One region of the Pseudomonas sp. Pmew2 genome, then DNA from elsewhere that is predicted to be linked to it. Evidence: riboswitches for the same ligand, from Rfam matches in the RefSeq annotation. Region 1 holds a riboswitch; each other region holds the start of a gene.
What was found. Region 1 has a riboswitch for cobalamin ahead of AC4ANK_RS16465 (ABC transporter substrate-binding protein). Riboswitches for the same ligand answer to the same signal wherever they lie in the genome.
Positions count from the first base shown of each region.

Region 2: another riboswitch for cobalamin. It lies ahead of cobW (cobalamin biosynthesis protein CobW); the one in region 1 lies ahead of AC4ANK_RS16465 (ABC transporter substrate-binding protein).
Region 3: another riboswitch for cobalamin. It lies ahead of cobO (cob(I)yrinic acid a,c-diamide adenosyltransferase); the one in region 1 lies ahead of AC4ANK_RS16465 (ABC transporter substrate-binding protein).

Region 1 is NZ_CM176702.1:3,612,307-3,616,582, reverse strand. It holds gene AC4ANK_RS16475 (ABC transporter ATP-binding protein) at 1-528, opposite strand, end outside; gene AC4ANK_RS16470 (FecCD family ABC transporter permease) at 525-1,547, opposite strand; gene AC4ANK_RS16465 (ABC transporter substrate-binding protein) at 1,544-2,557, opposite strand; cobalamin riboswitch at 2,688-2,887, opposite strand; gene AC4ANK_RS16460 (FadR/GntR family transcriptional regulator) at 2,906-3,622, opposite strand; gene AC4ANK_RS16455 (FadR/GntR family transcriptional regulator) at 3,731-4,276, shown strand, end outside.
Region 2 is NZ_CM176702.1:3,491,837-3,496,112, forward strand. It holds gene cobN (cobaltochelatase subunit CobN) at 1-1,704, opposite strand, end outside; gene cobW (cobalamin biosynthesis protein CobW) at 1,709-2,773, opposite strand; cobalamin riboswitch at 2,889-3,111, opposite strand; cobalamin riboswitch at 3,170-3,382, shown strand; gene AC4ANK_RS15885 (CbtB domain-containing protein) at 3,478-3,663, shown strand; gene AC4ANK_RS15890 (CbtA family protein) at 3,674-4,276, shown strand, end outside.
Region 3 is NZ_CM176702.1:4,395,017-4,399,292, reverse strand. It holds gene AC4ANK_RS20205 (C40 family peptidase) at 1-263, shown strand, start outside; gene AC4ANK_RS20200 (PQQ-dependent sugar dehydrogenase) at 571-1,899, opposite strand; cobalamin riboswitch at 2,019-2,232, shown strand; gene cobO (cob(I)yrinic acid a,c-diamide adenosyltransferase) at 2,324-2,935, shown strand; gene AC4ANK_RS20190 (cobyrinic acid a,c-diamide synthase CobB) at 2,975-4,270, shown strand; gene bluB (5,6-dimethylbenzimidazole synthase) at 4,267-4,276, shown strand, end outside.

The DNA.
Region 1 (4,276 bases):
GGTCGGTTCGTCCAGCAGAAGGATCCTGGGTCGTTGCGCCAGTGCCCTGGCGATGTGCACGCGCTGCCGCTCGCCACCGGACAAGGTGTGCCAGGCACGTTTCTGCATGTGCAGCATGTCCACATTCTGCAACGCCTGGCGAACGATTGCGTCATCGTTAGCACTCCACGGCTCGAGTGCCGACAGCCAGGGCGTGCGGCCTAGCTCGACGGCATCCAGAACCGTCACGGCATCGCTGGTTTCCGCTTGTTGTTCGACCACCGCCAGCAAGCGCGCCACGTCTCTGCGGCTCATTGCCTCAAGTGGTTGCCCGCCCAGTCTGACCGTGCCGCAGACCGGTTTCTGAATACCGGCCAATAGTTTCAGCAGGGTGGATTTTCCCGAACCGTTAGGGCCGACCACGGCCAGTGTCTCGCCGGCTGCGATGCTCAAGTCGACGTCGCGCAGCAACGCAGTGCCACGAACCGAATAACCCAGCCCGGAGCAGCCCAGCACCGGTGCGTTGACCAGATGAGGAAAGGCGTTCATCGCGTGCTATTTCCCCGGATAAGAATCAAAGCGAAGACCGGTGCGCCGATCAGTGCGGTAATGACGCCAATCGGCAGCGCCTGGCCCTTGATCAGCGTGCGCGAGAGGATGTCGGCAGCGATCAGAAACAGCGCGCCGCTCAATGCACTCAACGGCACCAGCCGTGCGTGGCGCACACCGATCAGCATACGCACCGCGTGCGGGATCACCAGCCCGACAAAACCGATGGAGCCGACGATCGATACCATCACTGCGGTGACCAGGGCTGCGGTCGCGATCAGGATGATCTGCACGCGCCGCACGGCAATCCCCAGTGACGCCGCCGAGTCGCTGCCGAAAGTGAACGCGTCCAGCGCTCGCCGGTGCCAGAGGCACACCAGCAGACCGACCAGCACCGTCGGCACTGCCAGCCAGACCGAGTGCCAGCGTACGCCGCTGAGGTTGCCCAGCAGCCAGAACATGATGCCGCGTGCCTGTTCGGAGCTGGCGGATTTGGTGATCAGAAACGACGTCAGGGCATTGAACAGCTGTGAACCGGCGATTCCGGCCAGAATGATCTGCCCGGCTGCTGTGGTGCCTCGCGACGAGTGCGCCAGCAGGGCGACCAGCGAAAACGCCGCCACGGCCCCGGCAAAAGCGCCTGCCGACATCGAAATAGCCCCCGCGCCGAAGCCCAGAATGGCGACCAGCACCGCGCCGGTCGAGGCTCCGGCGGAAATTCCCAGCAGATATGGGTCTGCCAGCGGGTTGCGCAACAAGGATTGCAACACCACGCCACAGATCGCCAGCCCGGCCCCGCAGGCTGCCGCGACAATGGCGCGGGTCAGCCGGTAGTTCCAGACGATGCCTTCGTCGATAGGGTCGAGCACATAGCCGGCAGCCCAGAGTTTGTTGGCCAGCACCTGAAAAACCACCTTCAGGCTGATCGAGGTTTCGCCAATCGCTGCACCGACCATGATTGCCAGCACCAGCACTGCCGAGACCCAGAGCACATGGCCCAGTGCTACCTGTAATCTCATTGTGCAGCGTTGAAACGGTTGGCGGCGTCAGCAAGTTCCTCGAACCCGGTAAACAGGCGCAGGCCAGCCTGCATGCCTTCGGCGTCGATGATCACGATCCGGTCATGCTTGACTGCGTCCATGTTGCGCGTCACCGGGTCGCTCTTGAGGAATTCGATCTTTTTCAGGTAGTCGTCGGCCGGGAAGCGGCGGCGATCCATGCGTGCAATCACCAGAATGCTTGGGTTGGCCTTGGCAATGGTCTCCCAGCCCACTGTCGGCCATTCCTCGTCGGACTTGACGATATTACGCATGCCCAGGCTGTTGAGCATGAAGTCCGGGATGCCTTTGCGGCCTGCCACGAACGGGTCGCTGGCGAGGTCGGAACTGGAAAACCAGAACAGCGCCGAGACGTCGTTCGCCTTGTTCTGTTTGACGTTGGCAATCGCCGCGCTCAGGCGGGCCTTGAGGTCGGCGACCAGCGTGTCACCGCGGTCCTGTACGTCGAAAATCTGCGCCAGTTGCTCGATGCTCTTGTAGATGGTCTCGATGCGGAACGGCTCCAGGCGTGTGCCGTCGGCACCGACCAGATTGTCTTTGCCTTCGCAATCGGACGGCAGAATGTAAGTGGGTATTTTCAGGTCATGGAACTGCTCGCGTGTGCCGACCACGCCCTGTTTGCCGACCATCCACTCCAGCTGCACCGCCACCAGTTCCGGACGTTTGCCAATCACCGATTCAAAGCTTGGGTCGTTGTCGGCCAGACGTTCTACCTTGTCGTTCTGCGCCTTGAAGCGTGGTAACACGTTGTTGAACCACAGCGAAGTGCCCACCAGCCGGTCGCCCAGGCCTAGTTCGTAGAGCATTTCAGTACCGGCCTGGCCAATGGTCACTGCCTTGGTCGGCGCATGTGCGAACGTCAGGGTCGAACCACAGTTTTCGAGGGTCAGCGGATACTGAGTAGGCGCGGCGAGGGTCAGGGTGGACAGCGTCAGGCTGGCGGCAAGTACGGCAAGGCGGGGCAGCGACATGAAATGCGGTCTCCGTTGGAGCAGGTGCCAAGGCGCAATGCACATCAGGAAACACATCCCCGGCAAATGACCGGGCACGACGGGAAATGCTGCCGCGTGCGGATGTCCTTCCCGGACACCCCGCCGGTTAGTGGATTGAAGCAGGTCGGCAGGTCTCCTGACTGGCATGTCATCGCCAGGCTCCGGCCTTCCCGGAGCTGAATCCAGTGGCAGTCATGGAGCAGGCTCGATGCCTACAGTTGCGGGGGCAGTTTCGTTTTGGCCTTGTGCAGACAAAGCGTGCGAATTCCCTGTTAGTTCCTCTCGGAAACCGACGGGCGGCATGGTAAACGATAAGCGTTTTAGTGGCTAATCCTTTGCGCGCAGGCGCAGCAGACTGTTGATCAGATGCAGACGCATCGCGGCTCGGGCGGCATCCCGATCCTGATGGACAATGGCGTCGAAGATGGTCTCCTGTTCGCGTTGCTGGATGCCTGGGTCGTCCTCTGCGTGCAACGACGTGATATTGCCGAAGCCGCTGCGGGTGCGGGGCAGGATGCTGCTGCCGAGCTGGCTCATCACGTCGGTAAAGAAGCTATTGGCTGTGCACAGTGATATCTGCCGGTGAAACTCGAAATCGGCCTTCATGGTGTCGTGCCCCAGGCGCGCACAGCGATGCAGCTCATCGAGTGCCTGACGGATGGCATCCAGTTGTTCGGGCGTGCGGCGTTGAGCCGCGAGCGCGGCGGATTCCGGCTCGATGCTCAGGCGCAGCTCGATGATGGATACCGCGTCGCCGGATGTACCGATTGGCGATTCAATCTGCTGGAAATGCCCTGGCTGCGCGGCATCGACTACGAAGGTGCCGATGCCATGCCGGGTTTCGACCAGACCTTCGGCTTGCAGGCGCGACATCGCTTCACGAACCACGGTGCGGCTGACCCCGGTTTCACGGATGATCACCTGTTCGGTAGGAAGCTTTTCACCGCTCTGGATCTCGCCTTCGCGAATTCTGCGCGAAAACTCGGCGACCAGTTGCTGAGTCAGACTGGAGCGACGGCCTTTTGATGTGGAAGGTTGTTCCATGGCGGGTGATCGGGTCCGTGTCGGGTGGCTGAGTATAACCGTACTCAAGGCGTGTTTTGTGTGGTGATCGCAGCCTATACTCGCGTATCGGACAGAACTGAGGCTGCAATGTCGGACAACGCGCTTTCCTCGCAAAAGAACCATCGACGCCTGGCAGAAACCCTTGTCGACCGCTTCGCCCAGCGCATGCGTGACGGTGTGCTGGTGCGCGGCGAGAAATTGCCTTCCGAGATCCACATCATGGAAGCCGAGGGTGTCAGCCGCACGGTGGTGCGCGATGCGCTGTCGCGGATGCAGGCCGCCGGGCTGGTGGAAACCCGGCATGGTGTCGGCACCTTTGTTCTAGACATGCCACCGCCTGAAGGTTTTTCGGTAGGGCCTGCGACCATCGCCACCTTGTCCGATGTGCTGAACCTGCTGGAGTTTCGCTTGAGCCTGGAAGTCGAGGCAGCAGGGCTGGCTGCGCAGCGACGCAGCCCTGAAGCGTTGCTTGAGCTCAAGCGGGCGTTCGATGCGCTGCTCGAAGGCCCGCAGAAATCCGGAACCACCATCAATGCCGATTTTCAATTTCACCTCAAGATCGCCAAGGCGTCTGGCAATGCGTACCTGATCGATATCATGAAACATCTGGGCACCAAGCTGATTCCCCGCACG
Region 2 (4,276 bases), 120 kb from region 1:
GGTTCGGGACAGGCCGACGCCCTTGCCCGGCAGCCACTCAAGGTTGCCGTGTTTGCCGACATGCACCACGGCATGAGCGCCGTACGCCTTGCGCAGCCAGAAGTAAAACGCCAGATAACCGTGGGGCGGAACCAGATCCGGGTCGTGGTACACCGAGCTGGGGTCGACCTGATAGCCACGCGCAGGCTGAATGCCAACGAAGGTCAGGCCAAAGCGCAGCCCGGCAATCATCATTCTGCCACTGCGAAACATCGGATCGCTGTCCGGCGCGCCCCAGCGGGCATTCACGGCATCACGGTTTTCCTGCGGCAGCTCGTTGAACGCCGCCAGGTATTCCTCCAGTGCCATGCTTTGCTGGCAGGGCCGCAGGTCAATGCTGTCCAGATCATTGGTCACGCCACCCAGCAATTGCTGGATAAGCTCGGTGCCGCTGTCCGGCAACTGTGCCAGCGGATAACCCTCGGCCTGCATGGCGCGCAGGATGTTCAGCGCCGCAGCAGGCGTGTCGAGCCCCACACCATTGCCGATGCGCCCGTCGCGGGTCGGATAGTTGGCCAGGATCAACGCCACACGCTTGTCGCCGTTGGGCAGCCGCGCCAGTTCGATCCAGCGCCGCGCCAGTTGCGCGACAAAATCCATCCTGTCCGGCTGGGCGCGGTAACACACCACGTCCGACTGGCTGCGCTCGCTACGCCAGGCCAGGTCCTTGAAACTGATCGGTCGACTGATGATCCGCCCGTCCAGCTCCGGCAAGGCAATGTGCATCGCCAGATCGCGCGCACCAAGGCCCTGTTCGCTGGCCTGCCAGGCAGGTTCGTTGTCCTGCGCGCAGATCGCCTGAATGACCGGCACGTTGCGCCGAAACGGGCGCAGATGCGGCGCTTCCGGGCTCGACTGGGCAAAGCCTGTGGTGTTGAGGATCAGCTCGGTTTCGGCCTCGTCCAGCCAGTTCTCCACCTGAGTGAAACAGCCGGGCTCCTTGAGGCTGGCCACGGCTATGGGTAGCGGGTTGATGCCGTGCGCCTGCAAGCGCGCACAGAACTCGTCGATAAAACCGGTATTGGCGGCCTGCAAGTGCGAGCGGTAGAACAGCAGCGCCACGACGGGCTGTCCTGCAACCCAGTCGGCTTGCCAATCGGTGAGCTGCGCACTTGCCAGTCGAGGGTGGTAAATGGCTGTGCGTGGCAACGGTTGGGGCTCGGTCCAGGAATAGTCCCGGTCCAGCCAGCGGCTGGCCATGCAACTATACATTTCCAGCGCATTCTGCAAGCCGCCCTGACGCAGAAACTGCCAGAGCCGGTCGCGTTCTGCGGCAGGCACCGTGCTCAGGTCGCTCAGCTCAGGATCGGGACGATCATCACCTGGCACCAGAATGACCTGAACCCCGCGTGCCGCCAGCTCCATCAGCCGCTCGACGCCGTAACGCCAGTAACCGATGCCACCGTGCAGGGAAATCAGAATGACCTTTGCGTGGCGCAGCACCTCATCGACGTACAAGTCGACAGAGGCGTGATTCTGTACCTGCATGGGGTTGGCCAGACGCAGGCTCGGGTAGTCGTCAGGAAGCTGGCGTGCAGCTTCGGCCAGCAGCGCCAGGCTGGAGTCTCCGCTACAGAGAATCACCAGCTCGGCCGGGGTCTGGCCCAGATCGGCAATGCTGTCGTCGGGTACGAAACCGCCGGGCTGGGTTCTCAGTAAATGCATGGGGTCAGCCGACAACTGCAGCGTTGAGCTGCGCTTGCAGGGCCACGGCATCCAGCTCCTGACCAATCAGCACCAGATGCGTGGCACGCTCTTCGTCGGCGCGCCAGGCGCGGTCGAAGTGCTTGGCGAAACGCGTACCCACACCCTGGATCAGCAGGCGCATCGGCTTGCCGGGAATGGCCGCGAAGCCCTTCACGCGCAGAATGCCGTGCTGCACGACCAGTTGATTCAGTGCGTCGAGCAACAACTTTTCATCGGCCTGAGGCAATTTCAGGGAAATCGAATCGAAAGCATCGTGATCGTGGTCATCATGATCGTCATTGTCGTGATGATCATGGTGGGTCTTGCGACCATCGATGTGCAGCTCGGACTCGGCGCCAACACCCAGCAGTACGCTGATCGGCAGACGACCGCTGCTGGCTTCAATCACCTTGACGGCTGGCGGCAGTTCTTCGGCAACTTCGGCACGCACCGCTGCCAGACCTTCGGCGTCGATCATGTCGGCCTTGTTGAGGATCACCAGATCGGCGCTGGCCAGTTGATCAGCGAACAGCTCGTGCAGAGGCGACTCATGGTCCAGATTCGGGTCGAGTTTGCGCTGCGCATCGACCTGATCGGGGAACGCAGCAAACGTACCGGCCAATACCGCAGGGCTGTCGACGACAGTGATCACCGCATCGACCGTGCAGGCGTTGCGAATTTCCGGCCACTGAAAAGCCTGAACCAGCGGCTTGGGCAATGCCAGCCCCGAGGTTTCGATCAGGATGTGGTCCAGATCGCCACGGCGAGCGACCAGCTCGCGCATGACCGGGAAGAACTCTTCCTGCACCGTGCAGCACAGGCAGCCGTTGGCCAGCTCATATACCCGGCCGTTGGCCTCTTCTTCGGTGCAACCGATGGTGCACTGCTTAAGGATTTCTCCGTCGATGCCCAGTTCACCGAATTCATTGACGATGACCGCGATGCGCCGCCCTTCGGCGTTATCGAGCATGTGCCGCAGCAGGGTGGTTTTGCCCGAGCCGAGGAAGCCGGTGACGATGGTGACGGGAAGCTTGGCCAGTGTTTTCATCAGGTGCCCTTTGGCAATGCGGCGGGCAAACAGGACGAGAACCGCATGCCTGGCACACGGATCGGATCGCCACCGGATCACCCCGCCCGGTTGTAGTGAGAATTCGCAGGCCTTTTGGTCAGCCCGGTTCGAGGCAGGTCTCCTGGCTCACGGCGGCATGTGGCAGGCAATCAAGACCGTGCCGACACGCATTCATCGCGCCTTCCCGCCGTAGCAGTGGCTGTGCAATGAACCTCACCGTTTACAGTTGCGGGGGCAGCTGCGGCGTGTACCGCATTCCCGTCTTAGCTCCATGTGTAACGCTTTACGCATGGAGAACCTCGAACCGGCAAGGCTACGCAGTGACCGCAGACAGGTCAATCGTTCAGATTGACGATTCCCCGCCGCCCATGCTCTCCTGTACGCCTTGTTTCGGGTGCCCCTCACGGGGTGAAACGGGAAACCGGTGCGCTCACGCTGTCGAGCAAGTCCGGTGCTGCCCCGCAACGGTAAGCGAGAGAAGGTCTTATCCACTGTGCCACGGCATGGGAAGGTGACCTTGCAGGCCTTGAACGCGCGACGTTTGAGCCCCTCGCGAGCCCGGAGACCGGCCCGACATCGTTGAATGACAAACCCGCGGTGGGCGGGCGCAGTTGAAACCTTCGGCGTCTGCCGGCAGGTTCCTTTGCGCGTGGCCCGCTTGCCAATCACCAAGAGGGATCGCCATGTCGACCATCAGCAGCAGCCACGCCGCCACTACCAGCTCCACACGCACTCAACGCCTGACAGCCGCCATCAGCGCTGCGCTGCTGGGTGCATGTCTGGTGTACTTCGCCGGTTTCTCGCACATCGCGGCCGTACACAACGCCGCACACGATACACGTCACAGCGCTGCCTTTCCTTGCCATTAAGGACTCCACAATGTTCAAGCGAATCGCACAAACTGCCGGGTTCACGGGCCTGCTTGCGGCCCTGCTGCTGACCGTGCTGCAAAGCTTCTGGGTGGTGCCACTGATCCAGCAGGCCGAAACTTACGAAAACGCATCTGCCGAACAGGTCCATGAGCATGCTGACGGCGCGACTGCCGAACACAGTCATGCGCATGAAGAAGCTGCCTGGGAACCTGAAAACGGCTGGCAGCGCGTGCTGTCCACCACGGGCGGCAACCTGGTGGTCGCAGTAGGCTTCGCCCTGATGCTTGCCGGGCTTTACACCCTGCGTGCGCCGGGCCGCACGGTGCAAGGCGTATGGTGGGGGCTGGCCGGTTTCGCGGTTTTTGTGCTGGCACCCACGCTTGGCCTGCCACCTGAATTGCCCGGCACAGCTGCCGCCGAACTGAGTCAGCGTCAGGCCTGGTGGATAGGTACGGCCGCATCGACTGCCGCCGGGCTGGCCTTGCTGGTATTTGGTCAGAACTGGCTGCTAAAAGTGCTGGGCGTGGCGATTCTGGTCGTTCCTCACGTGATCGGCGCACCACAGCCGCTGGTCCATCAGAGCATGGCACCCAAAGCTCTGGAATCGCAA
Region 3 (4,276 bases), 780 kb from region 1:
CCACGCGCGAGATGATCGTGATGGGTGCGCCGAATATCCGTCGCGAGCAATTGCAGTCAGGAGATCTGGTGTTCTTCGCCACCTCGGGCGGCTCGCAGGTGTCCCACGCGGGCATCTACGTCGGCGAAGGCCGCTTCGTACATGCCCCGGCCAGCGGCGGCACGGTCAAGCTCGACAGCCTCGACAAGCCTTACTGGCAGAAAGCCTACCTCAACGCCAAGCGCGTCATTCAGCCGTCCAGTCTGGCGCAGATTTGGCCATAGCGCGTCGCCTGCTCGCGGTCTGACCAGAAATTATCGTGCGACGCTCCGCGTCGCATGCCTTTCCGGACGCTCTGCGTTCTCTTGCGACGCAGAGCGTCGAGACCTGCATTCCCACGCTGGAGCGTGCGGAACGATAACTCGACTACCGTACTGCGCTCTGCGTCGACATGCCTTTCCAGGCGTGCGGAACGATCATCGCAACTATCGTGCGACGCAGAGCGTCGAGAACTGCATTACCACGCTGGAGCGTGCGGAACGATAACTCAACTAACGTACGACGCTCTGCGTCAACCCTCTACGCTCGGCGTTATTGAGCTGCCTTGGCCGAGGTCACGCGCCAGATTTTGTTGCCGACATCGTCTGCCACCAGCAAGCCGCCGCGCTGATCATTGACCACGCCAACCGGGCGGCCCATGGCTTTTTCGTCTTTGTTGAGGAAACCGGTCAGCACATCGACTGGAGCGCCGTTGGGCTTGCCGCCGCTGAAGGGCACGAACACCACTTTATAGCCGCTGTGCGGTTTGCGGTTCCATGAGCCGTGCTGGCCAATGAACAGGCCTTCGTTGAACGGCGCCGCCAGCGTCTTGCCATCGGCGAATACCAACCCTAACGAGGCCGTATGCGGGCCGACTGCGTAATCCGGTGCGATGGCCTTGGCGACCAGTGCCGGGTTCTGCGGTTTGACGCGCTCGTCGACATGCTGGCCGTAGTAGCTGTAGGGCCAGCCGTAGAAAGCGCCATCCTGCACCGAGGTCACGTAGTCTGGCACCAGGTCGCTGCCGATTTCGTCACGCTCGTTGACCGCCGTCCACAGCTTGCCGGTTTTGGGTTCCCAGTCCATGCCGTTGGGGTTGCGAAGGCCCGAGGCGAAAATGCGGTGGTTGCCGGTGGCAGCGTCCACTTCCCAGATGGCTGCACGACCTTCTTCCTTGTCCATGCCGTTCTCGGCCACGTTGCTGTTGGAGCCCACTGTGACGTACAGCTTGCTGCCATCCTTGCTGGCAATGACGTTTTTGGTCCAGTGGTGGTTGAGCGTGCCGCCCGGCAGATCGACCACTTTGGTCGGCTGCGCGCTGATCGAGGTCTGGCCCGCTTCATACGGGAAGCTGATCAGGCGGTCGGTGTCGGCGACATAGAGCTTGTTGCCCACTAGCGTCATGCCAAACGGCGAATTGAGGTTTTGCAGGAACACGGTGCGGGTCTCTGCGACGCCGTCCTTGTCCACGTCGCGCAGCAGAGTAATGCGGTTGGCGCTTGGCACGCCCGCACCGGCGCGGCCCATGACTTTTTCCATTACCCAGCCGCGAATACCTTTGGAATCATCCGGTTTGGCCGGGGAATTGGTTTCCGCCACCAGCACGTCGCCATTGGGCAATACATACAGCCAGCGCGGGTGGTCCAGGTTTTCGGCGAACGCTGCCACCTGTGTGCCCGGCGCGGCGACCGGTTTTGCGCCTTTTTCCCAGCCTACGGCAGGGGCGATGTTGACGGTCGGGATCAGCGTCTTGTTAGGCTCCGGCAGTTTGGGCGATGGGCCTGTTCCATCCGAGACTTGCAGGGTCGAAGACTCGCCGCAGGCAGCGAGGCCACCGGCAACCAGAAGCAACACTGCGTAGTGGAGTCTGAGTCTGAACATGGTGAATCTCCATAAACAAGGGCGTGGTCCGATAATTGATAGAGGCACTGCGAACCGTCTGGGTTCAATCACGTTTCACAGCGTCGGTGTCGATTGACGCTCCCAGCCCAACCCTCTACCCTTCGCGGTTTGTTTCAGGTGCTCTGCAATCCTTGATTGGCAGGGTGAAACAGGGAAGCCGGTGTGGATCAATCGATCCGATCCCGGCGCTGCCCCCGCAACGGTAAATGAGTCAAGGCTGTGCCTGACGCCACTGTGTTTCGACATGGGAAGGCGCGCAGCCGGGGTAACCCGCTCATGAGCCCGGAGACCGGCCTGAACCACTCAATGGCATCACGGAGGGTGATGCTCTGTGCAGGCCGTTGCCGTGCTGTCCAGTGCTGTCCTTCCGTCTGTTGTCGACTGCCACGAGCGGAGAACCCGGATGAACGAATCCCCCGAACGCGACGAACGCCATCTGGCGCGCATGCTGCGCAAGAAAGCCGTGATGGACGAGCGCATTGCCAGCTCACCCAACGAGTGCGGCCTGCTGCTGGTCTTGACCGGCAACGGCAAAGGCAAGAGCAGCTCGGCATTCGGCATGCTTGCCAGGGCCATGGGCCACGACATGCAGTGCGGCGTGGTGCAGTTCATCAAGGGCCGCAACAGCACTGGCGAAGAAATGTTTTTCCGCCGTTTCCCCGAGCAGGTGCGCTATCACGTGATGGGCGAGGGCTTCACCTGGGAAACCCAGGATCGCCAGCGTGACATTGCCGCTGCCGAAGCCGCCTGGGCCGTGTCTCGGGAAATGCTTCGCGACCCGGCCATTGGTCTGGTGGTGCTCGACGAACTGAACATTGCCCTCAAGCATGGTTACCTCGACCTTGAACAAGTGCTGAGTGACCTGCAGGCCCGCCCACCTATGCAGCATGTGCTGGTGACCGGCCGCGGTGCCAAACCCGAATTGATCGACCTGGCTGATACGGTTTCCGATATCGGCGTGGTCAAGCACGCGTTTCAGGCCGGTATCCGGGCGCAGAAAGGTATCGAGCTGTGAATAATCCTTTATTGGGCGCACTGCAATGAGAGCACTGCAATGAGAGCTCCGCGCGATTGCCCGGCGGTTTTGATCGCCGCGCCTGCCTCCGGGCAAGGTAAGACTACCGTCACCGCGGCACTGGCACGTTTGCACCGCAACCAGGGCCGCAAGGTCCGGGTGTTCAAGTGCGGGCCGGATTTTCTCGACCCGATGATTCTTGAGCGGGCCAGCGGCGCACCGGTCTACCAGCTGGACATGTGGATGGTCGGTGCCGACGAAAGCCGTCGCCTGTTGTGGGAAGCCGCAGATGAGGCAGACCTGATCCTGATCGAAGGCGTCATGGGGTTGTTCGACGGCACACCGTCCAGCGCTGATCTGGCCCGCCACTTTGGCGTACCGGTGTTGGGGGTGATCGACGGCACGGCTATGGCGCAGACGTTTGGCGCGCTGGCGCTCGGGCTGGCGCGTTATCAGCCGGATCTGCCGTTTGCCGGCGTGCTGGCCAATCGGGTTGGCACGGTACGCCACGCGCAGTTGCTGGAAAACAGTCTGACCGAAGGCCTGCGCTGGTATGGCGCACTGTCCCGGGAAGTCGGTTTCGAATTGCCCAGCCGCCATCTGGGGCTGGTCCAGGCCAGCGAACTCAATGATCTGGATGTGCGGCTGGACATGGCTGCCGCCGCGCTGGCCAGCACCTGCGAAGTGGCCTTGCCGCCAGCCGTAACCTTTACCGCGCCCGACCCGGTTCAGGTCGAGCCGTTGCTCAGCGGTGTGCGCATCGCCATTGCCCGCGACGAGGCCTTTGCCTTTCTGTACGGCGCAAGCCTGGACCTGCTGCGAAACATGGGCGCAGAGCTGAGTTTCTTCTCGCCGATCCATGACCGCGAGCTGCCCGACGCCGACAGCCTGTACCTGCCGGGTGGCTACCCGGAGTTGCACCACGTTGCTTTGGCGGAAAACCTGACGATGCAGGCATCGATCAGGGCGCACCATATCGCTGGCAAGCCGATTCTGGCCGAGTGCGGCGGCATGCTTTATTTACTCGAAGCCCTGAGCGATGTGGAGGGCGTGCGCGCCGAACTGGTCGGCTTGCTGTCCGGTGAGGCGGTCATGCAGAAGCGTCTGGCGGCGCTGGCCTTGCAAGCGGTTGAATTGCCCGAGGGCACGCTGCACGGTCACACGTATCACCATTCGCTGACCAGCACCGAGTTGCAGCCGATTGCCCGTGGCGTCAGCCCCAACGGCGGGCGTGGCGCAGAGGCAGTCTACCGCCTGGGTCGTCTGACCGCGTCCTACGTGCATTTCTATTTCCCTTCCTGCCCTCAGGCGATTGCGGCGCTGTTCAAACCATGACCGAAC